4 regions of the Paenarthrobacter sp. NPDC090520 genome follow, and region 2 is predicted to be linked to each of the others. Evidence: predicted binding sites of a transcription regulator. Region 2 holds the regulator's gene; each other region holds the start of a gene.

The links. The regulator HrcA, encoded in region 2, represses chaperone genes, less so after heat shock. The targets are predictions, from matches to a motif close to TTNGCACTCGNNNNNNNCGAGTGCNAA.
Region 1: a site for HrcA is predicted at 2,972-2,998, ahead of groES (co-chaperone GroES). Genes of this name have one in related genera too.
Region 3: a site for HrcA is predicted at 4,082-4,108, ahead of groL (chaperonin GroEL). Genes of this name have one in related genera too.
Region 4: a site for HrcA is predicted at 3,514-3,540, ahead of ACIQTZ_RS19550 (Hsp20/alpha crystallin family protein). Genes of this name have one in related genera too.

What each region holds. Positions count from the first base shown of each region.
Region 1 is NZ_JBIVXM010000001.1:16,909-23,856, forward strand. It holds gene ACIQTZ_RS00085 (hypothetical protein) at 1-207, shown strand, start outside; gene ACIQTZ_RS00090 (hypothetical protein) at 919-1,128, shown strand; gene ACIQTZ_RS00095 (SAM-dependent methyltransferase) at 1,234-2,457, opposite strand; gene ACIQTZ_RS00100 (hypothetical protein) at 2,525-2,947, shown strand; gene groES (co-chaperone GroES) at 3,142-3,438, shown strand; gene groL (chaperonin GroEL) at 3,525-5,138, shown strand; gene ACIQTZ_RS00115 (LuxR C-terminal-related transcriptional regulator) at 5,307-6,941, shown strand.
Region 2 is NZ_JBIVXM010000002.1:185,050-191,997, reverse strand. It holds gene ACIQTZ_RS03545 (GerMN domain-containing protein) at 1-513, shown strand, start outside; gene ACIQTZ_RS03540 (16S rRNA (uracil(1498)-N(3))-methyltransferase) at 523-1,305, opposite strand; gene dnaJ (molecular chaperone DnaJ) at 1,308-2,438, opposite strand; gene hrcA (heat-inducible transcriptional repressor HrcA) at 2,490-3,497, opposite strand; gene ACIQTZ_RS03525 (DUF3097 domain-containing protein) at 3,714-4,580, shown strand; gene ACIQTZ_RS03520 (DUF4870 domain-containing protein) at 4,685-5,098, shown strand; gene hemW (radical SAM family heme chaperone HemW) at 5,111-6,340, opposite strand; gene lepA (translation elongation factor 4) at 6,341-6,948, opposite strand, start outside.
Region 3 is NZ_JBIVXM010000005.1:130,887-137,834, forward strand. It holds gene ACIQTZ_RS08420 (threonine/serine exporter ThrE family protein) at 1-637, shown strand, start outside; gene ACIQTZ_RS08425 (siderophore-interacting protein) at 654-1,496, opposite strand; gene ACIQTZ_RS08430 (uracil-DNA glycosylase) at 1,751-2,518, opposite strand; gene ACIQTZ_RS08435 (DUF3263 domain-containing protein) at 2,626-2,961, shown strand; gene ACIQTZ_RS08440 (LytR C-terminal domain-containing protein) at 3,011-3,619, shown strand; gene ACIQTZ_RS08445 (cold-shock protein) at 3,777-3,980, shown strand; gene groL (chaperonin GroEL) at 4,291-5,916, shown strand; gene ACIQTZ_RS08455 (RNase H family protein) at 6,137-6,948, shown strand, end outside.
Region 4 is NZ_JBIVXM010000020.1:16,570-23,517, reverse strand. It holds gene ACIQTZ_RS19565 (FG-GAP-like repeat-containing protein) at 1-1,126, shown strand, start outside; gene ACIQTZ_RS19560 (ATP-dependent nuclease) at 1,152-2,432, opposite strand; gene ACIQTZ_RS19555 (MerR family transcriptional regulator) at 3,070-3,480, opposite strand; gene ACIQTZ_RS19550 (Hsp20/alpha crystallin family protein) at 3,625-4,047, shown strand; gene ACIQTZ_RS19545 (J domain-containing protein) at 4,278-4,655, shown strand; gene ACIQTZ_RS19540 (hypothetical protein) at 4,652-5,029, shown strand; gene aqpZ (aquaporin Z) at 5,117-5,887, opposite strand; gene ACIQTZ_RS19530 (antitoxin) at 5,991-6,200, opposite strand; gene ACIQTZ_RS19525 (RNA polymerase sigma factor) at 6,187-6,948, opposite strand, start outside.

The DNA of each region.
Region 1 (6,948 bases), on a different contig from region 2:
GAAGCCATGAAGGCCCACTGGGAGTCGAAGGGGTACAGGATTACACACGTCTTCGACAACAGGGGCCCAAACACCACGGGAATTGAGATTCATGCCGTGACTCCGCGGGGCATGCTCCTAATTTTCACGCCGACGAAAACTGTTTCGTTTATCAAAGTTGTCGGTGAATGTACATTGGACCCTGCGGCCGCCAAGAAGACGACGTAGTTATGGTTCGCGAATTCGCCGTACCCTCCTGGCCTGCCCGGCGGTGCTCAAAGGTCTTAGCAGTGATGGCCGTGCTCGATTCATAGCAAGGACGATGGTAGGGCCTATCAGACACAGATAGAGGGTGGCCCGGTTGAGGATCCGCAGGCTGCCGTGGACGCCATGAAGGCCCATTGGAAATTGAAGGGTTACAGGATTACGCACGTCTTTGAGAACATGGGTGGAAACACCACTGGCATTGAGATTCATGCTGTAGCCCCGCGAGGCATGCTCCTGATTTTCACACCGTCGAAGGGTACGTCATTCATAAACGTTCACAGCGAATGCACCCTGGATCCGGCTGCCGACAAGAAGACGACGTAATTGGTTCGTGAATTCTCAGTGCGCTCCCAGGGTGCGTGGCGGTGTTCGAAAGTCTTCGCGGTGGTGGCCGTGTTGTGTTTGGGCTTGTCAGGGTGCGCTGCAAACCCAACGGGCATCCGTCAGAACGGGACGCCGGGACCCGGAGAGCGGAGCGCCCAGGAAGTCTTTACGGACTTCTTGGAGGCCATTGATGACACGGTGCAGCAGTCTGGTGCAGACTGGCCCATTTGGGATCGCAGTCATACCGCAGGATTCTTCCCCGGGCCGTGCTCGATTCATGCTCGTGAGGATGGGAGGGCCTACCTAACGCAGATCGAGGGCGGCCCTGTCGAGGATCCGCGGGCTGCCGTGGACTCCATGAAGGCCCACTGGGAGTCCAAGGGCTACAAGGTTGGAAACATCTTCGACAACATGGGTGGAAACACCACCGGTATTCAGATCAATGCCCGCAGTTCGAGGGGATTGCTCGTGCAGTTCACACCGTCGAAGGGTACGTCATTCATAAACGTTCACAGCGAATGCACCTTGGACCCTGCTGCCGCCAAGAAGACGACGTAGTTGTGGTTCGCGGATTCGCCGTACCCTCCCGGCCGACTCGACGGCGTTCGAAGGCCTTCGCAGCGATGGCGGTGGTGGTCTTGATGATGTCGGGGGAGAGCAGGCCTAAACGCTAACCGGTTCCACCACAACAGCCACCCGCTCCTCGCCGATCCTGGTGAGCACCAGCGTGGCTATCTTCGCCTTGCCGGACGTCTTCCCAGACAGCAGTTGTTTCCGGAGTTCTTCAGGCGTGACGGCGGTGCCGCGTTTCTTGATGTCCAGCACGGTGACGCCGTTTGCCTTGACCCACGCCTTGAGGGCCTTGACGTTGTAGGGCATCACCTCGAGCACGCGGTAGGCGCGGGCAAAGGGGGTGTCGTGAAGTTTGGGTGCACAGATGTAGGCGATGTGTTCGTCCACCAGATGCCCGCCGATCCGTTCTGCGACGTCGGCCACGAGACCCGCTCGGATCACCGCGCCGTCGGGCTCATACAGGAACCCTTCCACGGGCCCGACGGCGGCCACCGGACCGCCGTCGAAATCCTCGCCGCTGGTGATTTCGGCAGCGCCCTGGGCGCCGATCACCAGCGCTGCGCGGCGAACCCCGGGGCGGGCTACGGCGTTGAACCACAGGGTCACTTCGGTGACGTCACCGCCCACGGAAACCCACTGGGCCTCGCAGCCGCCCGGGACGGAATCGTGGGGCATGCCCGGGCCCATTTTGACCCCCACCGCACGGCCGGATGCTGCCAGGCCCTCGACGAACGAGAGCGGGGGAGAGAATGCCTCGGGGTCCCAAATTCGCTTTGTTCCAGAGGTTGAGGTGGTCCGTCGGGCCGGATCGAGCCACACACCGTCCACCCCGGAGAGGTCCACAGACGTGGCATCGGAATGTACCACCGTGGCACGCGGGAACGGCATCAGGTTGATGGTTGCGCAGGCGGCCGTCGTCTCGTCCATCTCCACCGCGGTCACGTTGACGTCCATGGACGCCAGCGCCAGGGAATCGGCACCCAACCCGCACCCCAGATCAGCAACGTGGGAGATCCCTGCCTTCACGAAGCGCTCGGCGTGCCGGGCTGCAACATTGAGGCGGGTGGCCTGTTCCAAGCCCGCCTGGGTAAACAGCATCTGATGGGCGAACTCGCCGAACTTGGCCTCGGCCTTGGTCCGCAGGCGCGACTGCGTCAGGACGGCGGCTACAAGCTCGGGGGAGTGCCCGGCCTTGCGCAGCGAGGCGTTCAGGGCCAGCGCGTCGGCTTCCCGGTAGGGTCCCAGCGAGCCAAGCAGTTCCCATCCTTCGGTGGTGAGCAAGGGCGCGAGGTGTTCCTGGGGAGCATTGGGCATGGCATCCAGCTTAACGTTTCGCGTCCGGGGCTGAGACCGGACCGATCAGCCCGATAGGGTTGATTTCATGGAAGACACCGCAGCTCCGCAGCCCTCCGACGCCGACAGCCCGGACGGGAACCAGCCCGTCCATCCAGGAGCCGCAGAGCATTCCGCCGGCCGGTCCCTCTCCACCTATGCCCGCCCGGCCTTGATTGCCGGCGTCGTGATCGCCGTGATCTGCGTCGGCCTTCTCATAGTGATTTTTGCGTTGGACTCCTTCAATGCCGCCGCCTATTCGGTGACGGGCAAGAGTGTCAATGACGCAACCGACGAGGCCCGCGACATCCGGGAGCTGTACAGCGGAGTCCGCGCAGGCGGGATCATCGGCTTGGTGGTTTCCGGCGTCGTCGCCGTTGCAGCCGGCATCGTTCTGTACCTCAACCGCGGGGCCTCAGCGGCGGACGGCGACGACGAGGACTTCGACCTCGATGACCTGAGGGACCAGTAAGCCGGGTTCACCCATGACGAAATGCTGGCACTCACCTTGACCGAGTGCTAACGCCTTACATAGAGTCTTGGTTAGCACTCTCCCTTGGTGGGTGCTAACCACGCCAGGCAGCTACCGGCACCGCGACGACGGTTGCACGCCTCGGCACCCTTGTTCTTAGTCCATGAATCAGCTCATGAAAAGGAGAGATCCGAGTGTCGGTCTCGATTAAGCCTCTTGAGGATCGTATTGTTGTTCGCCCGCTCGAAGCAGAGCAGACCACGGCTTCCGGCCTGGTCATTCCGGACTCCGCACAGGAGAAGCCGCAGGAAGGCGAAGTTGTTGCAATCGGCCCCGGCCGCTTCGATGACAATGGCAACCGCGTACCGGTGGACGTAGCCGTTGGCGACGTCGTTATCTACTCCAAGTACGGTGGAACCGAAGTCAAGACCGGTGGCAGCGAGTACCTCGTTCTGTCCGCCCGCGACGTCCTCGCGATCGTCGTCAAGTAACTTCCTGGAACCCCGCACCGCAGGCATCGTTGGAATATCCTCCAGCCGCCAGTGGTGCGGGTTTTCCGTTCTGAAAGGACACAACCATGGCAAAGCAGCTTGCGTTTAACGACGCTGCCCGCCGGTCGCTTGAGGCCGGTATCGACAAGCTCGCCAACACCGTCAAGGTGACCCTCGGCCCCCGCGGCCGCAACGTGGTGCTGGACAAGAAGTGGGGCGCGCCCACCATCACCAACGACGGCGTGACCATCGCCCGCGAAGTTGAGCTGGACGACCCCTACGAGAACCTTGGCGCACAGCTGGCCAAGGAAGTCGCCACCAAGACCAACGATGTTGCCGGTGACGGCACCACCACGGCAACTGTGCTCGCCCAGGCCCTGGTCAAGGAAGGCCTGCGCAACGTCGCAGCCGGCGCCGCTCCGGGCGAGATCAAGCGCGGCATCGAGGTTTCCGTGGAAGCCATCGCCGCCCGCCTGCTGGAGAACGCCCGCGAAGTCGAAGGCACGCAGGTTGCCAACGTCGCAGCGATCTCCGCACAGAGCGACGAGGTTGGCGAACTGCTGGCCGAGGCTTTCGGCAAGGTGGGCAAGGATGGTGTCATCACCATTGAAGAGTCCTCCACCACGCAGACCGAACTGGTCCTCACCGAGGGCATGCAGTTCGACAAGGGCTACCTTTCCCCGTACTTCGTCACCGACGCAGAGCGCCAGGAAGCCGTCCTCGAAGACGCGCTGATCCTGATCAACCAGGGAAAGATCTCCTCGCTGCAGGACTTCCTGCCGCTGCTGGAGAAGGCCCTCCAGGCTTCCAAGCCGCTCTTCATCATCGCCGAAGACATCGAAGGCGAAGCCCTCTCCACCCTGATCGTCAACCGTATCCGCGGCACGCTCAACGTTGTGGCCGTCAAGGCTCCGGGCTTCGGCGACCGCCGCAAGGCCATGCTCCAGGACATCGCCACCCTCACCGGTGCACAGGTCGTGTCTCCGGACCTCGGCCTGAGCCTGGACACCGTTGGCCTTGAGGTCCTGGGTACGGCACGCCGTATCACGGTCACCAAGGACAACACCACCATCGTGGACGGTGCCGGTACCGAGCAGGACGTAGCCGACCGCGTTGCACAGCTCCGCGCTGAGCTCACCCGCACGGATTCCGACTGGGACCGCGAGAAGCTGCAGGAACGCCTGGCCAAGCTGGCCGGCGGCATCGGCGTGATCAAGGTTGGCGCAGCCACCGAGGTTGAGCTCAAGGAAAAGAAGCACCGCATTGAGGACGCTGTCTCCTCCACGCGTGCCGCCCTTGAAGAAGGCATCGTTTCCGGCGGTGGTTCCGCCCTCATCCACGCCCTCAAGGCGCTGCACGAGGCTCCCGCCGTCAAGGCTCTCGAGGGTGACGCAGCTGCCGCTGTCGGCATCGTTCGCCGCGCCCTGACGCAGCCGTTGCGCTGGATCGCCCAGAACGCCGGCTTCGACGGATACGTGGTGGTTTCCAAGGTCTCCGACCTGGACGCCAACCACGGCTTCAATGCCAAGTCCGGTGAATACGAGGACCTGATCGCCGCCGGCGTGATCGACCCCGTCAAGGTCACCCGCTCCGCTCTCCGCAACGCGGCTTCGATCGCCGCCCTGGTTCTCACCACCGAGACCCTGGTTGCCGAGAAGCCGGCTGAGGAAGAAGACGCACACGCAGGCCACCAGCACTAAGCTGCCTGCTCCTGGAAACCCCGGTCACGCCTGCGTGGCCGGGGTTTCTTTGTGCCTTCTGAGGGGTTCGGGATGGCTATTGTCCGCGTACGACGGCGGGCGGTAACCTGACGCTGGAAGTGCCGGTTGGGTACGCCAACCGTGCCGCTTCCACCGGAGAAGTGAAATATGACAGCACCTGTCACTGCCCTGGACCTGGGTCGCTCGGCTTTCACGGAACGCCGCTGGAGCGACGCTTTGGAGTGCCTCGTCCGCGCCGATTCGGAGGGTGGGCTGCCGCCCCAGGACATGGAGCTCCTCGCCTCGGTTGCCATGTTGCTGGGGCTTAACGGTGACGGGGTGGAGTACCTCAGCCGGGCGCACGACGAGCACCTGACCGTTGGGGACCCGGACAGCGCTGCACGCTGCGCCGCATGGCTGGTGATGTTCCTGATGGACATGGGCGAATACGCGCGGGGAAGCGGGTGGCTGGCCAAGGCCAAGCGCCTGGTGGAGGGACTTGGACATCCTTCTGCCGGCGAGGGCTACCTGCTCATACCGACGGGGCTCGGCACTCTGCGTGGCGGCGACCCCGAAGCTGGTTACGGGTTCTTCAACAGAGCGCTGGAGATTGGGGAGTCGCTTGGCGAAAAGGATCTCCAGGCCATGGGCCGCCTCGGCGTGGGGACGTCCCGCCTGGCGCTCGGCTACCCCGAGGAAGGCCTGCAACTGCTGGACGAGGTGATGGTATCGGTGACTGCCGGCGAAGTTTCACCCATACCCACCGGGATCATCTACTGCGCCGTCCTGGGTAGTTGCCGGTTGGCCCAGGACGTAGGAAGGGCACAGGAATGGACGGCCGCACTGGAGCGGTGGTGTGGGGAACGCCCTGACATGGTGATGTTCGGGGCGCAATGCCAGGCTTTCCGCGCCGAGTTGCTGATCCTCCATGGTGCCTGGGACGAAGCTTTGGCCGTGGCCCGTGCCGCCGAGGGACGGATCCGCAAAGGCGATCCCGACGCGACGTTTGGTGCCTGGTACCAGGAGGGCGAAGTCTTCAGGCTCCGTGGCCAGTGGGAAGAAGCCGAGCAAGCCTTCAAGAATGCGTCGGAGACAGGCTTCGAACCGGAACCGGGCCTTGCCTTGCTTCGGCTCGCGGCCGGTAAGACAGCAGAGGCGAAGGCACGCATTCACCGCGCCGCGGCCGGCGCTGACCCGGCCAACCGGCGAAGGCTGCTTCCCGCCGTCGTCGAGATTGATCTGCAGTCCGGTGACCTGGCAGCGGCGAGAACCGCCCTCGACGAATTGGCCGGCTGGCTGAATCCCCGAAGCCGGCCTTTGGAGGTCGCCCTCGCCGCCCAGGCCGAGGCCGCCGTCCTGCTGGCAGAAGGGGAAGGGGAGCGCGCCCTTGGAGCGGCCCGGCGGGCTTGGCGGCTGTGGTACACCCTGGAGGCGCCTTTCCACGCAGCAGCGGCGCGGGTCATGGCTGGAAGAGCATGTGCCGCACTGGGGGATGCCGATTCGGCGGCCATGGAATTTGAGGCAGCCTTGGCCGATTTTGCCGACCTCGGCGCAGCACCGGCGATGGCCGGGGTTCAGGCTCTCCGGGGTGGACAATCCGGAAACAAATCATTGCTCTCGCCCAGGGAGTCCGAGGTCCTGGCATTGATCGCGGCGGGGCATTCGAACAAATCCATTGCGAGACTGCTCTACCTCAGCGAAAAAACGGTGGCCCGGCACGTCAGCAACATCCTGGCCAAGCTCGGCGTCCCCTCAAGGGCGGCAGCCACCACCTACGCTTTCGAACACCACCTCATCCCCTGAATCCCGC
Region 2 (6,948 bases):
GCCTTCAACTCGAACCTCGACGCCGGCATGGCCCAACGGGCGGTCCAGCAGTTGGTGTACACAGCCACTGCAGCAGCCTCGTCCTCCGGGCTGATCAACTCCGGGCAACAGATCCAGGTGGTCATCCTGGTGGATGGACACACCGACTTCATGGCCTTCGGCCAAGTGAAACTCGGCCAACCCATGGCGAGGGACGCCTCGATGGTGGCTCCCCTGTGGATCATCGACCCCCAGGAGGACACGACTTTGCCGGCCGGTGCCGTCAAGTTCAACGGCCGCAGCACGGACAGCTCCAAGCCGGTGAACTGGCAAATCCTGCAGGATAACGGCGGCGCCAGGACCAGCCTGCTCACCGGCCAAGTGAAATCCACCGGTGAACCGGGACAATTCGGCGTCTTCACCTTCAGCGCCACGCTGAAGCCCGGGCGCTACGAGCTTCGCGTGACCCAGGTGGACAGTTCCGGGCAAGCCGACGAATCGACACTGGATACCAGGCTCTTCAACGTCAACTGACGCCCTGGGTCAAGCCTCCTGCCAGCGCCCCAGGACATCGCTCGCCAGTACGACGGCGGCAGGCCCGGCCGTCGATGACCTCAGGACATGGTGGCCCAACAGGGCCGTCACGGCACCAGCATCGCTCAGGCGGGTTACTTCGCGCGGCGAGATGCCACCCTCCGGTCCAACGATCAACAGGACTTCCCGGGGTGCGTGAGGGTCGGCACCGGCCAGTTGGGCCGCGCCTTCCAGGACGGACCGCAGTCCATTCTTTGCATCCTCATGGAGGATGACGGCCACGTCTGCCTCAGCGACTGCCTTGGCCAGCGATGCGGAGTCCACGATGGACCTGACCTCGGGGATCCAGGCGCGACGTGCCTGCTTGGCAGCGGCGGTGACCACCGACTGCCACTTTGCATGGGCCTTGGCCGCACGGTCGCCCTTCCACCGCACGATGGAACGTTCCGCCTGCCAGGGAATGACAGCGTCGATGCCGAGTTCCGTGGCGGTCTCGATGGCGAGCTCGTCCCGGTCGCCCTTGGCCAGGGCCTGGACCAGCACCAGCCGCACCGACGGTTGTTCCTCGAAGACCACGTCCGTTGCCGTCACCGAAAGCGAGCCTTGGCCGGCGTCGGACACCTTGCCAGTGAGCCGGGCGCCGGACCCGTCCGCGAGATCCACGGGTTCGCCGACGGCCAGCCGCTTCACGGTCACGGCGTGGCGGGCTTCAGGACCTTCGAGGATGAACACGGAACCCGGCCCCAGTCCGTCCAGGCTCCCGGCCGGGGTGAAGAAGACGGGGTTGCTCACCGCTACAGGTTACCGAGCTTGTCCCGGAGCTTGGCGAACATGCCGCCACTGGCTACGAGCTTGCCTTCCGTGAACTGCTCACCGCGCAACTTCGCAAGCTGCCTCAGCAGGTCTTCCTGCGCGGCATCCAGCTTGACCGGCGTCTCGACGTGCAAGTGCACCTTGAGGTCTCCGCGGCCGTAGCCACGAAGATGGGTGACCCCCAAACCGCGGAGGGTAATGATTTCACCCGACTGCGTGCCCGCCTTGACGTCGATTTCCTGGGCGCCATCGAAGGTCTCCAGGGTCAGTTCCGTTCCCAGCGCGGCAGCAGTCATCGGCACGCTCAGTGTTGCGTGGAGGTCGTCGCCTTCGCGGATGTACGTGGAATCGCTGTTGACGCGGATCTCAACGTAGAGGTCGCCGGCAGGGCCTCCGGCAGGGCCTGCCTCACCCTGGCCGGACAGCTGGATGCGCGTTCCCGTTGCCACGCCCGCCGGCACCTTGATGGTCAGCGAGCGGCGGCTGCGGATGCGGCCCTGGCCGCTGCACTCGTTGCAGGGGTCCTTGATGATGGTGCCGAAGCCTTCGCAGGAGCCACACGGGGCCGTGGTCATGACTTGGCCGAGGATGGAGCGCACTGCCCGCTGGACCTGGCCGCTGCCACCACAGATGTCGCAGCGTTCAGGGTGCGTTCCGGGACGGCAGCAGCTGCCATCACAGGTGGGGCAGACAACCGCGGTGTCGACTTCAAGCTTCTTGTTGACGCCGAAGACCGCGTCCTTGAGGTCGATGCGGACGCTGATGAGGGCATCCTGGCCGCGCCGGACGCGGGAGGCAGGACCTGCGTGTCCCCCGCCGCCACCGCCAAAGAAGGTATCGAAGATGTCCTGGAAGGCAAAGCCCTGCCCGGAGTAGCCGCCACCGAAACCGTTGTCGGTTCCGTTCTCGTTGCCGGTGGCGTCGTACACGCGGCGTTTCTGCGGGTCGGACAGCACTTCGTAGGCGTGCGTCACGGCCTTGAACTGCTCAGCGACATCCTCGCCCGGGTTCACGTCCGGGTGCAGTTTTCGCGCCAACTTGCGGTACGCCTTTTTGATCTCTTCTCCGGTGGCTTCCGGGGAGACTCCCAAAACGTCATAGTGGCTGCTCAAAGTCAGTATCTCTTCCTTGTTGTGCTGCGGTTCTTACGTTGGTGGCCGGCCTCAGCCGCCGAGAATACGGGAAAGGTAGCGGGCCACGGCCCGCACGGCGGCCATGGTGGTGGGATAGTCCATCCGGGTGGGCCCCAGGATGCCCACCTTGGCGCCGGAGCCGTAACCCGTGGCGACCACCGAGGCCTCGGACAGCCCGTCATAGGGGTTCTCCCGGCCGATGCTGACGGTGACCCCGCGTGGATCATCACCCATGTCAGACAACAACCGAAGCATCACTACTTGTTCCTCGAGGGCCTCAAGTACCGGGCCGATGCTCAGGGGGAAGTCCACGTTGGAGCGGGCCAGGTTTGCTGTTCCCGCCATCAGGATGCGCTCTTCGCGGCCGGTATCGCTGAGGGATTGGAGTCCGGAGGCCAGGACCTGCGCCACCCCACGGACTTCCGGCCTGCACAAGGCCACGACGGAGGGCAGCACCTGCGGCAACAGCTCCAAGGGAGTGCCGGCAATGCTGCCCAGGAACCTCGCACGCAGGGCCAGCAACGACTCGTTGCTGACCTCGGTTCCGGCATCGATGACTTTTTGTCCCACGCTGCCGGTGTCCGCGATCAGGACCACCAACACCTGCTTGGGTGCCAGCAGCACGAACTCCACATGCCGGACCAGGGCCCGCTTGGAGTGCGGGTATTGCACCACCGCTACCTGGTTGGTCAACTGCGACAGGAGCCTGACTGTCCGCTCCAGGATGTCGTCAAGATCGTCGGGGCCTTCAAGCAGGGAATGGATGGCCCGGCGCTCGGCGGCCGAGAGCGGCTTCACTTGGGAAATCCGGTCCACGAACAACCTGTAGCCCTTGTCCGTGGGAATGCGGCCCGCGCTGGTGTGCGGGGCGGCAATGAGGCCTTCCTCTTCCAGGACGGCCATGTCATTCCTGATGGTGGCACTGGAAACGCCCAGATGGTGCCTCTCCACCAATGCCTTGGACCCGACAGGTTCGCGAGAGTGCACGTAATCCTCGACGATGGCACGCAACACTTCCAGCTTGCGCGGCTCACTCATGTGCAACACCTCCTGTCGACGCTCCGAATGCGGGCTGCCCGGCATGGGATGGACCCGGACTGACCCTTGCTTTTAGCACTCAACATGCCTAAGTGCTAACAAGTCTAGTATGGGCCACCCCGTTGCTAGCATTGAAAACGCCCGCGGATGACGTCCGGGGAGCCGGCTCCACCCGTTACCGGCCCATCAAACCCAGCGCGAAGAGGTATGAAGTCCTTGGCTTTCGACACATGGGGTCCGCAGGACCTTTCCGCACCCGTCAAACAGCAGCTTCCCGAAGTGCCTGTCCAGCGCGGGATGGTCCTGGAAGACGTCCAATCCGGGTGGGTGGGCGAGGTCGTCCGGGTAGAGAAGTCCGGCGGAATGCACATCGTGTCGCTTGAGGACCGCCGGGGCAAGACGCGGTCCTTCCAACTGGGGTTCGGCTTCCTCCTGGAGGGCCAGGCCATTCGTCTGCTCCCCCCGGCCGCCAGGCAACCGGCCGGCGCTGTCCAGGCCGGCGCTGTCCAGCCCGGCCGGACGGCGTCGGGCTCTGTCAAAGTCCAGGGCCAACGCGCACAAGTGGCAAAAGCCAGCCGGATCTGGGTGGAAGGCAAGCACGACGCCGAACTCGTAGAAAAGGTCTGGGGTGACGACCTCCGGGTGGAAGGCATCGTCGTGGAGCCGCTACATGGCGTGGACGACCTCCGGTCCGCCATCGCCGCCTTCGGACCCGGACCGCAACGCAAGCTCGGAATCCTGGTGGACCACTTGGTGGCCGGTTCGAAGGAGTCACGCATTGCGGCCGAGGCCATGCAGGTACCGGGAGCCACGGGAAACGTGTTGATCGTGGGACACCCCTACGTCGATGTATGGCAGGCGATCCGCCCCAAGGTACTGGGCATCGAACAGTGGCCCGACGTGCCTCGCGGCACGGACTGGAAGACGGGAATCCTGAGGGCTTTCGGCTGGCCGCACGAAACGGCGGAGGACATCGGGCTTGGTTGGCAGCGCTTGCTCGGGGCTGTGCGGACGTATGCGGACCTGGAAGCGTCCCTTCTGGGGCGCGTGGAGGAAGTCATCGACTTCCTGACCGCCCCCTGAGCAGGGACACCTGCCCGTTTCAGGGACGGATGGTCCCTGCAGGGAGTCCGGACCCAGTATTCTGGGACAGCAACACCGCATTTTTACAGCAAAGGGAAGACACCGTGGCAGAGAACGCTCCAGAAGAACAGGGCAGGGCCGCAGGCCAGCCCCAGTACCATGGCGCACCTGCGAATGCACTGCCCCTCACGGCAAGCGAAGACCGGCAGTGGGCCACGTTGGCGCACTTCGGTGGAATCCTCGGCTGCCTTCCGTCCTTGCTCATCTACTTGATCTTCCGCGAGCGTGGACCGTTTACGGCGCAGGAGTCCAAGGAAGCCCTGAACTTCACGCTTCCGCCCACCATCGCGGCCGTGTTGGCGAACATCCTGGTCCTGCTGCCGGTTGTGGGCAACATCTTCGCGGTCATCGCGACAGCCATCTGGGTGGCCTTGACGTGCTTCTCGGTTTCCGCGGGCATCCGCGTCAACCACGGCCAACCCCACCGCTACCGTTTCAACCTGCGCTGGATCAAATAGCGCCGCGGGCGGTCAGTCCGGCAGGATCCTGCGCACCACTGCGTCCGCCAACAAACGGCCCTTGAGGGTCAGCACCAAGCGGCCCTTGAAGGCCGCAGCGGGATCCACCAGGCCATCGGCAATCAGCCCGGCCATGGCATGTCTGCCCACTTTGTCCAAGGCATCCACGTCCAATCCCGAGCCAAGGCGCGCCTCAAGCATGATGCGCTCCACTTCCCGCGTACCGGCGTCGAGGGTTTCCCTGCCCGCAGCAGGCGACGTTGCCGCCGCCAGGCGTGAAGCGTAGGCAGTGGGGTGCTTGACGTTCCACCACCGGACACCGCCAACATGGGAATGGGCTCCCGGGCCGATCCCCCACCAGTCGTCGCCCCGCCAATAGGCGAGGTTGTGGCGGCACGCCTGTTCGGGAGTCCTGGCCCAGTTGCTGACCTCGTACCAGGTGAGGCCTGCCGCTGAAATCAGCTGGTCGGCGAGCTCGTACTTTGCTGCGTGGTCGTCGTCGTCGATTCCCGGCACTTCCCCACGCCGGATCTGGGCAGCCAGTTTGGTGCCATCCTCGACGATCAGCGCGTACGCACTGATGTGGTCAGGATTGTAGGACAGGGCGGTTTCCAAGGACAGCCGCCAGTCGTCCATGGACTCACCCGGGGTGCCGTAGATCAGGTCGAGGCTTACCGCCAGGCCCGCGTCGCGTGCCCATTGAACAACCAGCGGGACCCTGCTGGGGGTGTGGGTGCGGTCAAGGACCTTGAGGACATGCGGCACAGCGGACTGCATGCCGAACGACACCCGGGTAAACCCGGCATCCGCGAGCACTTGGAGGGACTCGGGCGTGACGGAATCAGGGTTCGCCTCGGTGGTCACCTCTGCGTCCGGCCCAAGTCCCCAGTGTCCGACGGCGGCACGCAGGATCCGTGCCAGGTCTTCCGCCGGGAGCAGCGTAGGGGTGCCACCGCCGAAGAAGACGGTGCTCAGCGGGCGGGATGGAACGCCGGAAGCCTCCAGCGCGCGAACGGCGAAATCCACTTCGGCCACGGCCGTGCCGGCATAGGCGTCCTGCGACGCGCCGCCGCCCAGTTCAGTGGCGGTGTAGGTGTTGAAATCGCAGTAACCGCAGCGGACCGCGCAAAAAGGGATGTGGACATACAGGCCGAATTTACGGTCTTGGACGCCACTGAGCACCTGCGGGGGCAGGAGCCCGTCCGCAGGTGCCGGATCGCCCAAAGGAAGGACGCTGGGCATTTATTTCTTGGCCTTGTCCTTGGACTCGTCCGTGGTGAGGGCTGCGATGAAGGCCTCTTGGGGAACCTCCACACGACCCACCATCTTCATGCGCTTCTTGCCCTCTTTTTGCTTCTCAAGCAGCTTGCGCTTACGGGTGATGTCACCGCCATAGCACTTGGCAAGGACGTCCTTGCGGATGGCCCTGATGCTTTCACGGGCGATGATCCGCGAGCCGATGGCGGCCTGGATGGGCACCTCGAATTGTTGCCTCGGAATGAGCTCGCGAAGCTTCGAGGTCATCATGACCCCGTACGAGTAGGCCTTGTCGCGGTGGGTGATGGCACTGAAGGCATCCACCTGTTCGCCCTGAAGGAGGATATCCACCTTGACGAGATCAGCCACCTGTTCGCCGTCCGCCTTCCAGTCCAGCGACGCATAGCCACGGGTCTTGGACTTGAGGAGGTCGAAGAAGTCGAACACGATTTCAGCAAGCGGAATCCAGTACCTGAGCTCAACACGATCCTCGGAGAGGTAGTCCATGCCCTTCATCTGGCCGCGGCGGCTTTGGCAGAGTTCCATGATGGCACCGACGAACTCATTGGGGGCGAGGACAGTAGCCGACACCA
Region 3 (6,948 bases), on a different contig from region 2:
TTCTTCCGTGCAGGATGCGATCAACGGCTTCCCGGTCACTGCGGCCGGCCGGTTCCTCTCCACCTTGCTCACTTTCGGGGCCATCGTGGCAGGTATAGGCGTCGCCGTGGTGGTGGGCACCCTCATGGGCAGCCAGGTCCTCGACGTCACCAATACGTTCCCGCCCGCCTACCCCTTGTGGGGGCAAGCAATCCTGATCGCGATCGCCGTGGTGGCCATCGGCGTCACCGAACAGACAAGAATGCGTCTGTTACTCCCGACGGCGGCGGTCGGCTTGGTGGGCTTCTTCGTTTTGTGGGGGGTTGGCGAACTCGGTCTTGGCGACCGCTTGTCGCCCGCCATTTCGGCAGTGGTCATCGGTCTGTTGGGTCGTGTGGTTGCCCTGAAGCTTGGCGCTCCGCAGTTGGTGGTCGCTGTTCCTGCAGCCTTGATCCTGCTGCCCGGCCTGACGATCTTCCGGTCGATGTATGCACTGACTGTGGAAGGGGGCGACATCCTGGCGGGTGCGGGCGGGATGCTCAACGCCGGAGCGATCGTCCTCGGTGTGGCCGCAGGAGTCGTGCTCGGCGACAACCTTGCCAGGCCGCTGACGAAGGGCCTGTCCAGCAACGAGCGGCGGAGGGTTCGGCGCCGCTAGATCTTCCTGGATCTTGCTAGATCTTCCCGACGGGGAGCTTTTTCTCGGCCTGGAACACTTCCTCCACTCGGCCCTGTGCCCAGTATCCGGACAGGGACACCTGGGAGCGTTCCAGGCCGTGCTGCACGAAGAAGATCTCACGGAGGCCCTTCATATAGCCGCGCTCTCCGTGTGCGAAGACATCCACTCGTCCGGGCAGCCATTCGAGGTTGCGGAGGGCGTCGAGAAGGATCTCGCTGGATCCCGCCGGCACTCCGTTGCGCTGCAGCCAGTGCACTTCCACCCCGGAAGGAGCAGCGATGGGCAGGATGTCCTCGGCGCTGTCCACTTCCAGGAACGCGAAGCCGCGGGCGTCCGGCCCCAGGGCCTCGATGCTTGCCGCAATGGCCGGGATAGCCGCGTCGTCACCGGCGAAGAGGTACCAGTCGGCGTCGGGCGACGGGTTATAGGCGCCACCGGGGCCGGTGAAGACCAGGCTGTCGCCGGGTTCCGCTGCGGCTGCCCACGGACCCGCGAGCCCTTCGTCGCCGTGGACCACAAAGTCAATGGCCAGTTCCCTGGCTTCCAGGTCCACCCAGCGGATGGTGTAGGTCCGGGTGTGCGGCCACTGCTCCCGGGGCATGGTCTCCCGGATGGCCCAGAGATCCAGTGGAAGCTCGTAGTGCACGCCAGGCTGTGGGAAGACGATCTTCACGTAGCGGTCCACGAATTCGTTGTTCGCATAGTCGCTGAAGCCGGGGCCGCCCGCCACGATCCGCACCATGTGCGGCGAAAGTCGTTCCTTGCGCAGCACCACCAGGTTGATCTGGGGGCGTGTTTGGCGGTTTGCGGACGACGTCACAGGAAGAGCAGCAGGCATGAAGGCAAGCCTAAGCTAATTGGCTGCGCGTGGCCTGTGTATGAGTCGAACGTTACACCCCAACCCTCTCTCACCTAACGCTCGTTTCTGGCGGACCCTCTCTCACCTAATGCCGGTTTCTGGCGGGCCCTCTCTCACCGACTCCCGCCGGGCACTAGCCGGTGAGAGAGGGACGGTGTTTGGCGGGTGGTTTGGTGAGAGAGGGACGGTGGAAAGGGGTGGTTTGGTGAGAGAGGGTCCGGGGTGGGTGGGGGCTAGAGAACGGGGAGTTCCCAATCGACCGGCCCGGCACCCTGCCCCGCGAGCAGCTCGTTGGTTCGGCTGAACGGCTTGGACCCGAAGAACCCCCGGGACGCGGACAGTGGACTCGGATGAACGGACACGATCGACGGCGCGCCGTTCAACAGTGGCCCCACGGATTCCGCGTCCTTCCCCCACAGGATCGCGACGAGTGGCTTCTGCTTTCCATCGGCGTCGGTGCGGTTCGCGACGGCGGTGACAGCCGCCGTCGTGATGGCCTCCCACCCCTTGCCGCGGTGTGAGCCGGCATTCCCTGCCGCGACGCTGAGCACGCGGTTGAGCAGCAGGACACCCTGGTTCGACCACGCCGTGAGGTCGCCGTGTATGCGCGGCGGCAGCCCCAGATCATCGTGGAGTTCGCGGTAGATGTTGGCCAGGCTTCGGGGGATGGGCCGGGTTTCTCGGGACACCGAGAAGGAAAGCCCGACGGCGTGTCCCGGCGTTGGGTACGGGTCCTGGCCGAGCAAGAGCACTTTGACGTCCGCCAGGGGCCGTTGGAAAGCCCGCAGGAGGTTGGAGGCTGCCGGAAGGACCTGCGTCCCGTGGCTGGCCTGCTTGGACACGAAGGCCAACGCCTCGTAGAGCTCTCCCTCAACAGGCCGAAGGGAGCTTGCCCAGTCGGGAGCCATGAGTTCCTCGAGGGGTCTGTCGAGCAGCGCGCCGAAGTCCTGGTCGGTGGTGTTGTTGGGTTCAAGGTCAAAGAGTGCATCCTCGCCAGTCACCCGGCCATTGTCCCTTGCCGGGGCTGCGCGTGCGAATGACAGGCTTGTTATTCGCCCGTAACATAGGGGTAGGACATTTTCCCCAACAAGCGTCGAAGGAGTGTGCCGTGGCCGAACCAGCACCGGAACCGATGGCGCCGCAGGCAACGGGTTTTGCCCTTGAAGACCTTGCGGCCGGCGTCCGCAGCGACTCGCCGTTGAGCGAGCGGGACCAACAGATGTTGGCCTTGGAACGGCAGTGGTGGAAGTACGCGGGGGCCAAAGAACAGGCTATCCGGGAACTCTTCGATCTCTCAGCCACCCACTACTACCAGATCCTCAACGCCCTCATCGACACCGAGGACGCATTGGCCCACGATCCCATGCTGGTCAAGAGACTGCGTAGACTACGTACGTCCCGCCAACGCGCGCGGACAGCGCGGCGCTTGGGGTCGGACGCGTAAATCGGCAGGCTGATCTGTCAGCAGCAACCAGCAAGGACAACGCTTCACCATGACCAAATTTGCCAAGGATGAATTCGACCGGGTCCCGCAGAACGCGTCCCGGCAGGGCGTGCACCGCGACGCCACGGAGACAGCCCGCCCCACCTTGTGGCCTGTCCTGACCGTTGGAGTCGTCGCCTTGGTGCTCGGCCTGGTTGCTTTCCTGATCCTGCCGCGTCTTGGATTCGTGGCTCCTGTTGCCTCGTCCAGCACTTCCGCGCCGGCCTCGCAGCAGAGCGAGGCGGTGCCGTCCGCAACCCCGTCCGAGACGGGCAGCGCCCCCATCGCCTCGGGTGAACCCACGCCTTCCGAGTCAGCGTCGGCTACCCCGTCCGCGGCCCCGGTGGACAAGACCACTGCGGTGGCCGTCTACAACGGCACCGCGACGGCGGGCCTCGCCAGCCGCGTGGCCGGAATCGTCCAGGGTGATGGTTGGGCACTCGGCACGGTGGGGAACTGGGGCGGGCTGCCGCAGCAGACTTCGGTGGTGTTCTACAACGCCCCGGCCCAGAAGGCGAATGCCGAGGCAGTTGCTGCCCTCCTGCGCATCACCTCGGTAGTGGAGTCTCCGGAAGTCCAGCAGCCGCTGGTGGTTGTTGTGGGACCCGGCTACCAGTAAAACCGCGTGCTCCAGCCATCCCGGTTAAGCCTCAATAACAAAAACGCTGCCCTGCCTTCGGGCGGCAGCGCGGGCGCCGTGACTGTGGTTACAGTGGATTGATTCCGGTACGGAGATCCCGTCAACCGGTCTTGGCAACTGTGAAAGTGTGGGCATCATGGCTTTGGGAACCGTCAAATGGTTCAACGCCGAAAAAGGGTACGGCTTCATTACTGTGGACGATTCCGGCGATGACGTCTTTGTGCATTGGTCGGCCATCCAGATGGACGGTTTCCGCGCGCTCGAAGAGGGCCAGCGCGTTGAGTTCGAACTCGGCGAAGGCCTGAAGGGCCCTCAGGCCGAGAGTGTCCGCGTCGCCTGACCCGGAGTCCGGTTCTCCGCTGTCGGCTGAAACTGCCCGGATGTATGGCGCAAGGTGGCGCCCCTGCTTGCACTCTCAACGGTCGAGTGCTAATTATTGATTTAGCACTCCCACGCATCGACTGCTAATTCCGGCCCGTTCGCGGCGCCTCGGGGATGGTATTCGGTGCCGGGAGGATCAAGAAACACCCTGGTGGGGTGAGGTCCGGAGCGCGCGGCATACAGAGGTCGCAGGCAAAGGATCGTCCGTCGCGGGCATCCCACCTGACAGGTACCTTCTTAACGACTGTCCCGAAAGGACTACCGCCGTTATGGCCAAGATCATTGCATTTGATGAAGAGGCACGCCGCGGCCTCGAGCGGGGCCTGAACACCCTTGCTGACGCCGTCAAGGTCACCCTCGGCCCGCGTGGACGCAACGTCGTCCTCGAAAAGAAGTGGGGCGCCCCCACGATCACCAACGATGGTGTTTCCATCGCCAAGGAGATCGAGCTGGACGATCCTTACGAGAAGATCGGCGCCGAGCTGGTCAAGGAAGTTGCCAAGAAGACGGACGACGTCGCCGGTGACGGTACCACCACCGCTACGGTCCTCGCCCAGGCACTGGTCAAGGAAGGCCTGCGCAACGTTGCCGCCGGCGCCGACCCGCTGTCCCTCAAGCGCGGCATCGAGAAGGCCGTTGACGCTGTCATCAGCGAACTGCTGGCCTCCGCCAAGGAAATCGAAACCAAGGAAGAGATCGCCGCTACGGCTTCCATCTCCGCCGGCGACCAGGAAATCGGCGCACTGATCGCTGAAGCCCTGGACAAGGTGGGCAAGGAAGGCGTCATCACGGTCGAGGAATCCAACACCTTCGGCCTGGAGCTCGAGCTCACCGAAGGCATGCGCTTCGACAAGGGCTACATCTCCGCCTACTTCGTCACCGACGCTGAGCGCCAGGAGACGGTCCTCGAAGACCCGTACATCCTGATCGTCAACTCCAAGATCTCCAACGTGAAGGAACTCGTTGCGGTCCTGGAGAAGGTCATGCAGTCCAACAAGCCGCTGCTGATCATCGCTGAAGACATCGAGGGTGAAGCCCTTGCCACGCTGATCGTCAACAAGATCCGTGGCACCTTCAAGTCCGTTGCCGTCAAGGCTCCGGGCTTCGGTGACCGCCGCAAGGCGCAGCTCGCCGACATCGCCATCCTCACCGGCGGCCAGGTCATCTCCGAAGAGGTTGGCCTCAAGCTGGAGAACGCTGGACTGGAACTCCTTGGCACCGCCCGCAAGGTTGTTGTCACCAAGGACGAGACCACCATCGTCGAAGGTGCAGGCGACGCCGAGCAGATCGCAGGCCGTGTTGCCCAGATCCGTTCCGAGATCGAGAACTCCGACTCCGACTACGACCGCGAGAAGCTGCAGGAGCGCCTGGCCAAGCTGGCCGGCGGCGTTGCAGTCATCAAGGCCGGTGCCGCAACGGAAGTTGAGCTCAAGGAGCGCAAGCACCGCATTGAGGACGCTGTCCGCAACGCAAAGGCTGCCGTTGAAGAAGGCATCGTCGCCGGTGGTGGCGTTGCCCTCATCCAGGCCGGTGCCAAGGCCTTCGCCAACCTGAACCTCGAGAACGACGAAGCAACGGGCGCCAACATCGTCAAGGTTGCCATCGACGCTCCGCTGAAGCAGATTGCTTTCAATGCCGGCCTCGAGCCGGGCGTTGTTGCCGACAAGGTCCGCGGCCTGCCTTCCGGCCACGGCCTGAACGCTGCCACGGGTGTTTACGAAGACCTGCTGGCTGCCGGCGTCAACGACCCCGTCAAGGTCACCCGTTCGGCCCTCCAGAACGCTGCTTCCATCGCTGGTCTGTTCCTGACCACCGAGGCTGTAGTAGCCGACAAGCCTGAGAAGAACGCTCCGGCTCCGGGCGGCGACGAGATGGGCGGCATGGGCGGCTTCTAAGCCTCCTGTACTGCAGCGTCACGCTCAGAACGTACGACGGCGGTCCTCACCTTTGGTGGGGGCCGCCGTCGGCGTTTCACCGCTGGGGGATGGGCCGCCGATTGCGTGGGAATCCGGCCACTTCGCAGGGAGAGTTGCGGCGTTATGGCACGCTTCCCGCATCCTCGCGGGTTCCCGGGGGCCGCAAAAAGTGTCAGTGCAGTCTGGCAGGATTAAAGGCATGACGATTATTGCTGCCGCCGATGGCTCTGCCCTCGGCAATCCTGGGCCGGCCGGTTGGGCCTGGTATGTTGACGATTCCTGTTGGCGCGCAGGAGGTTGGCCGCACGGCACCAACAACATGGGCGAGCTCATGGCTGTCCTTGACCTGTTCCGTTCAACGGCCCACATCCCCCAGGAAGAGCTGCGTATCCTCTGCGACAGCCAGTACGTCATCAACTGCGTCACCAAGTGGATGCCCGGATGGAAACGGAAGGGTTGGCGCAAGGCCGACGGCAAGCCCGTGCTCAACGTGGACCTCCTCAAAGATATCGACCAGGCGATTGTTGGCCGCAAGTACACGTTCGAGTGGGTCAAAGGCCATGCGGGCCACGATCTCAACGAAGCTGCCGATGAGCGAGCGCGTGCTGCGGCAACGGCCTACCAGCAAGGTGTGGCAGCCCCGGGTGGACCCGGCTTCTCGGGCGCCGCTGGAACAGCCGCAGAGCCCGTTCCGGCCCGTGCACGGGCTACAGCGGCCTCCGGCGGTACTCCGGCCCAGGCCGTAGCCGCAGCCCCGACAGCAGCACCAGCATCACTCGCCGTTCCATCATCAGTCTCCGGTTCGGCGCCAGCCGCGCCTGCATCCAGCCCCCTCCCGGCTTCGCGGCTGGAGCGCACACCCCGCCTGCATTCCGAGCCCACGCTCTTTGGCGAGTCGGGGATCTTTGGCCAAGCCGACCTTTTCAGCGAGCTGGAAGACGCCGCTGCAACCCCGGAGCTGTCGGCCGAGGAAGTGGTGGTGGCCCTCGAACGCGAACTGCTCCGTCCGGA
Region 4 (6,948 bases), on a different contig from region 2:
TATTCCCTTTGACCAATTCGTGGGGAAAGTCGCCGTTGATCCGGCTACCAACAAGATCTACGTTGCCGCGGACAGCACGTCGCTCGAGGGATACGTCAAGGTGTTCGACGGGCAGACGCTGACGGAGATCGCATCCTATGTGGCACCCACACGGATCACAGACCTCGCCGTGAACCCCGGCGCTGATAAGGCCTACGCCCTCATGGGTGGCAGGGGAGTGACCGTTGTGGATGGTCCTTCCGGCAAGGTCTCTGGAGTGTTCACCGGGCAGGATCCCGTTGACGCTGCTGTGAACTCCTCCACGGGGATGGTCTATGTGGCAAACAACGGGAGTGCTTCGGTGTCCGTTATCGCTGGCTCTGCCGCCGCCCCCGTCAAGAACGACTTCAATGGCGACTCCTTCTCAGATGTCCTGGCACGCGATACGTCCGGTGTTCTTTGGCTATACCCGGGCAACGGCTCGGGTGGCTGGCTGCCGAGGGTCCAGGTGGGGGTCGGTTGGAATGTGATGACTGCGCTGGTCTCGCCCGGTGACTTCAACAGCGACTCCTTTCCCGATGTCCTGGCTCGTGACACCTTCGGTGTTCTGTGGTTGTACCCCGGCAATGGTTCTGGTGGATGGTGGCCGCGGGTGGCGGTTGGCCAGGGATGGAATTCCATGACCGCGATCGTGGGAAGCGGACCGTTCTTCGCTGACGGCCATGTGGACGTCATGGCCCGGGACTCCAGCGGCACTCTGTGGCGGTACCGCGGGAACGGCCAGTTCGGTTGGTTGCCGCGGCAGTGGGTTGGCTCGGGCTGGAACGGGATGTCCGAAATCACCGGAGTGGCAGACTTCAACGGAGACGGCGTCTCCGACATGGCGGCCCGCGATTCCTCGGGAGCCCTGTGGTTGTACCCGCCGAACGGCATTGGGGGATGGCTGTCCCGTCAGAGCATCGGGCAGGGTTGGAACAGCATGAACTCGCTTGTTGGACCCGGCGATTTCGACGGCGACGGCCGCGCGGACATCCTGGCGCGGAATGCGGCCGGGGAGCTGTGGCTGTACTCCGGAGCCGGCGGCTCCGTGTGGCCGTCCGCCTCGCGCGTGGGCACGGGATGGAATGGGATGACGGCGATTCTCTAGGGCCATCGCCGTGTTCGTAGCGAGATCAGTCGTCTGTTGGGAACCCTCCGGCGGCTAGTATCTGTCGCAGATGATGCTGGACATCTTTATCTCGGTGTGCGTCGCAGGCGATCGCTTCCTCTAGCCAGCCATCACCCTTTCGCGCCACTACCATTGGTGCGAATCGTTCGAGCTCACCTACATGAGCTGGAACGATTCCACGGGCATGGAGGTCATCTAGGAGCTCCTTTGCTTTCACTGGCTCTGCCCTAAATGCGCGTACTCCATATTCCTTCAGTCTCCGCCACTCACTCTCGACACCCATGGCCGCGGCAACGTCTTTTTTCGACTGGCTCGTATACGTGGCATCCGGTTCGGTTCCCAGGACTCCGGTGACCATATCGAGAACCTGCCGGTGGGTTCGCGTCATTCTGGGAACCTGGAATTCCGCCGTCGCTGCCATATAAGTGGCTTTGACAGTAGACCAAGTGCCTCCGAGAACTGTGTATAGCCTTTCGATGCTTCCCTCTGAATTCAGTATGTCGAGGTCGGGGGCGGCCACAACAGGCACCCCAGAAGCTACGAGCACCTCCGCCAGCGCCGGTATATTTCCCTTTCCTGCGGAAGGTACGAAAAGGACGTCATGCGGGCGAAGCGGCAGCACTTCTTCAGAGCCGAGCGCCTCTAGAGCTGCGGCAAAAAACTGGCAATCACGCTCGTTCTCCGCAATCACAACTAGTTTGTGGAAAAGGCCGTCCAGCAGGCTTGAGTGACGGATTGACGCGGTACCCCATGCCTGTCGGAGCTTTGCTGAGTCCAGGTGCTTCGATTGTGACGCATCGCCGTCGCGGCTCAGACGGACGACGGAGACGGAAACCTCAGCTGCATCCAGCAGGCCGGTAAGGAAATGCCGGTCGTGTGTTGCCACGATCATCTGGACCTTGCGAGAGTGCGCTAGCCTCGCCAGGATGGCACCCAGCTTTCTTGCCTGCGGCGGATGTAGGAATGCCTCCGGCTCGTCTACGAGGACCAGAGGAAATGTTGAGGTGATGACCGGCATGAGTAGGGATAGAGCTGACTGCATGCCGTCGCCTTGTGTTTCGAGGGTGGGCAGCCGCAGAAGTTCGTTGAGGTAGCTCCCTTCCGCTACTCTGTCTATCGGCGGCGCGGGTGAGTCGGGCTTCCCGACTCGAAAGAACAAGCTCCCACTTACTGGATCGAGAGTTAGGTCGCAGTCGAAGATGTCCTTCGCTGCGGCCTGAAATTCGAACTTTAGTTGGGCATTTTGCTCAATCCAATGGAGCGGATGGGTGGGTGGGTCGTTCAAGTCGCCTCGCCTGTTGGCGGGTGAACAAAATTGAAACCTTTCGCGTGCTGTGGCGAAATGCGCCAGCAAACTGCGTAGTGGTCCAACGTTGTTATTATCGCGGCCCCGACGGTGGTATGCCAACGCCAGATCGGGCTGAAGTATCTGATCACTCGTCCGGAACCCAACGTTGTGAGTATCGCGCGCCGAATAAGGAGCCGCTAGGGCGAGCCAAGCAAGAAAATCTCCGGCTTCGCCCTCCAAAACCGTGGGTGCCGACCGAAGGACCTGCGACATACCTTGGGTTGGCGGGCGCAATAAGCTGTCATGCAGTTCACGAAGTAGCGACGACTTGCCAACGTTGTTTCCTCCTACGATGGCGGTGACTCCCGCTCGCTCCAGGGGGATTGACTGCCCGTGATATAGGTTCAAACTCGCAATGTAGAATCCGAAATTCTCAGCTTGGCCGTCTCGCAGCTCCGCCCCAACGCTCGACTTCCAGAGGTCCTGATCTGTTTGCATCAGCCGAGCATAGCGCCCCCAGTAGTGAGCCGTCCCATCCTGCGCTTCGTTCCCAGTGATCAGAAGGGGTGATCGACGCAAATGTATTGTTCAGCCAGCACAGTTCCATCGGGTCTCCTGAGGTTCGCGAACCTCACTATGTAGCGGGGCTTTCACCCTGCGCCTGCTTCAGGTCCTCCCGCAGCCCCGCGTTGTCCTTAACCAACCCACGGTTGTCTTCCACCAACCCGCGATTCGTAGCTTCCAACTCGAGCACCAGCTTCACGCCGGCCAGGTTGAGTCCCTCGTCCAGGAGCACTCCGATCCGTCGCAGTGTCACCAGGTTCCGTTCGCTGTAGCGCCGCGTGCCCCCGTCGGTCCTTTCGGGAGTGAGCAGCCCTTTGCGCTCATACAGCCGGATGTTCTGCTGACCCATGCCCACGAGTTCGGCCGCAACGGAGATGGCGTAGACCCCTAGGTCGTCCCTCGAAGCAGCCGCGCCGGGGCCGCCGCCCGGCGCCGAACCAGCCAATCGGCCGTCGTGCGCTTCCGCCGGAAAACCTGCCACGAAACCACTCCCAAAAATCTCCAAAAAATCCACTTGCAGCCCATCGTAGCTGAGTGCTATAAAAAATCTATACCAGCCAATACAGATCAGGAAGGCTGGCACCACAACAGAATCAGCATCAAGATCCAAAGGAGTGAGAACCACATGCTGATGCGCACTGACCCGTTCCGCGAATTCGACCGGCTCGCCCAACAGGTTTTTGGCACAACAGCACGGCCTGCCGGGATGCCGATGGACGCCTGGCAGGACGGCGAGGAATTCATTGTTGCTCTCGACCTGCCCGGAGTAAGCCCCGAGTCGATTGAGCTGGACGTGGAACGCAACGTCCTCACGGTCAAGGCGGAGCGGAAGTCGCCCGCCGGAGAAGATACGGAACTGATCGCCGCTGAAAGGCCCCAAGGCGTCTTCAGCAGGCAACTCATCCTCGGCGACACCCTGGACACGGACGGCGTCAACGCCAGCTACGACGCAGGCGTCCTGACCCTCCGCATCCCCGTCGCCGAAAAAGCCAAGCCGCGACGCATCGAGATCAGCTCCACTGGACAACGCCAGGAGATCAACGCCTGATAGCTCGCTTCGCGGAGGCCACGCAGCCAACGCGAAGCGTGCAAGCGGGAGAGCATCCGACCGGCCGCATCGGAGAAATGGGCGCAGGCTTCGCGCCACGCCATAGCGCTTGTTGCGCAGAGGAAGCGCGGCCCCGACGTTGCCTCCCGAAAGGATGGCCCCCGGCCCTGATACGTTCAGTCCGTCGGGGGCCATCTCCCAGCCAACCGCACGTCCACCGGGAACCGGCCTTGGGAAATGAACCTGACTACTACGCGATCCTCGGTGTAGCGCCAACTGCGTCGGCGCGCGAAATCGCCCGCGCCTACCGCGCCTTGATACGGCAGCACCACCCGGACACGCGCAAAAAGACGCACGACGGCGGTGCCTCCGAGGCGCTCGACCTCCAGCAGTTGCACGCCGTCATGCAGGCGTACGTCGTTTTGTCGGACCCAGGAAAGCGGGCGGTTTACGACAGGGGTCGCACGCGCGGTTCCGGCACGCCCGTCAGCGTTCGAATCCATCGAACGACGGCGGTGCCCGCACCTGGGCGGCAGCAGCAACCCGTCAGCTTCGGACCTACCCGCTGGTCACCACTCCGCCGTACACATCCAAGGAGACCCACATGAGCGCCTGGCGTTCCTATGACAGCCACCTGATGCCTGCGTTCTACGAGCGCTTCGAGGAGCGCTGGGGCAAGGGGACCGCGCCGTTCCTGGACCCCGAAGTGCACGAACAACCCATGCCCCGCGCCCAGTGGATCAACGTGGATACGGGTGCCGCGGTTGCGGTTGTTCCCATCTGGACGGACGATCCGGAATATCGTTCCTTCGGGGTGTTTTACCTCCCGCCAGCGGGGGACATCTGGATCCTCCGGCCGGGGCCAACCACGTTCATGGAGCCCGGCAGCGGTTCATCGCGCGACCAGGTCTCCTTGCGCAACGATGCGTTCAAGAAGGCCGTCAACCATGCCAAGGAGTTCATCTACGGGCCGCAGCCGTGAGGGGCGCCGCCGTCGAGCGCTGAGCTGACCCTAGGCCGTAGGACGAAGCGCGTCTTGGCGGATCGAAGGCAATTAAGGCGAAGTTCGCTATGACCGGCGCACCAGGCGATAGAGGGATGCTGCGGCAATGCCGCCGGCAATTGGCGCAACGACGAAAACCCAAAGCTGACCGACTGCCCAGCCATCCGCCCAGAGGGCCGTTGCAATGGAACGTGCCGGGTTCACCGACGTATTCGTTACCGGGATGCTGATGAGGTGAATAAGAGTCAGGCTGAAGCCGATGGCCAGGGCTGCGAATCCTGGCGTTGCCCGCTTCTCCGTGACACCGAGAATGATCAGAACGAAAACCGCGGTCAAAACGAATTCGATGACCAGTGCCGAACCAACTCCAAACCCACCAGGGGAGTGATCACCGAAACCGTTCGATGCGAATCCGCTGGCACGTGCGGCCGCAAAGAAGCCCTCGGGGCCACCGGTTGCAATTGCGGCCAGCACGCTTGATGCGGCAGCGGCGCCCGCAATCTGGGCAATCACATAGGCCGGGATGTCTTTTGCGGGGAAACGCCCTGCAACAGCCATGCCGATGGTTACTGCCGGATTGAAGTGCCCACCGGAAATGTGTCCGAACGCATACGCCCCTGCCACGACGGTAAGTCCGAAGGCCAGTGACACTCCGAGGAGTCCAACGCCCAGGGTGTTTGACTTGTCCGGGAAATTTGCCGCAAATAGTGCCGTGCCAACGCCACCAAAAACCAGGATGAATGTTCCGATGGCCTCGGCGCCCAGTTTGGCAGCCAAGGTTGGCGCGGGTTCCAGGTCGTGCCGATGTGGAAGTGTTGTGGTTTTTTGGCTGACCATATTGGTCCTTTCAAACTAAAGGGCTATGTATCGCTTCGAGGGCAACCACGAAGGTGGTGGCGGAGTTGCCGGAGGTAGTGGCTGCGCTACTGCTGGCGGTGTCTTACGCGGGACCAGCTGCGTCCTCTTCGTCGTCGATACGTGACACGAAGTCCGCGGCCGCACCCTGAACGAGGTCAACCTGGCTGGCGAACTTGCCGTCTGTCTTTTCGTCCACGAAATCGCCGACTTTCTCGATTCCGTCCTGGATGGCTTCTTCGTTGCCCGCGATAAGGTCCTGGGCCTTGCCCTGCAAATCTTCAAAAAGTCCCATGGGGTATCTCTTTTCTCTGCCATTGCTCGTAAAGGGGCGGAGTTGCCCCAGCAGATAAGTCCGGTGGGGACGAGATTCGTGACGCGCTCCGACAACGATTTCGGGCTTTCATCAAGCTGTGAATGTCCCGCAGCTCGGAGAGCACTGTCCTGCAACTCGGACACACAGCCAGATGGCTCTCAGCGCGGTTCCGTTCGGAGGACCCGATGGTCTCCCTGGCGAGCCTTGCGAGTAGCCGACGGGCCTTGGCACATTTGTCTGATTCGGCAGCCCGCACATGCTGCTGCAGATAGGCGACCCTTAGTCCCTCCCGTGCCCGGATGAGCAACGAGGCAACGGCGTTTGGACTCACTCCTAGCCTTGCGGCAACCTCAGCGTGACGCATGTCCTTCAGGTCGATGCACTTCAGGACTGTTTGCCAACGTGCCGGAAGAGACCGCAGCGCTTGCATCAGCATGGTGGAGTCTTCTTTCAGCGTGGATTGTTCCGCATGCGGATGAATTGGTTCCAGCGCCCGGTCGTGCTCCAGAGCCTTGGTGCGTCGGGCCAGTTGGTTTCGGCGATGGGCCATGCGGCGGGTAACGGTCAGGACGTAGGACTTGAAGTGCTCCCGTGGTCCCGTCCCGGCCGCGAGGGCCCGGAAGATCTCCAGGAAAGCCTCGGCGACGACGTCTTCGGCATCACTTCTATTGTCGGTTTCCTTGAGGGCCACGAATGCGACCGCTTTTCGATGTCGACCGTACAGTTC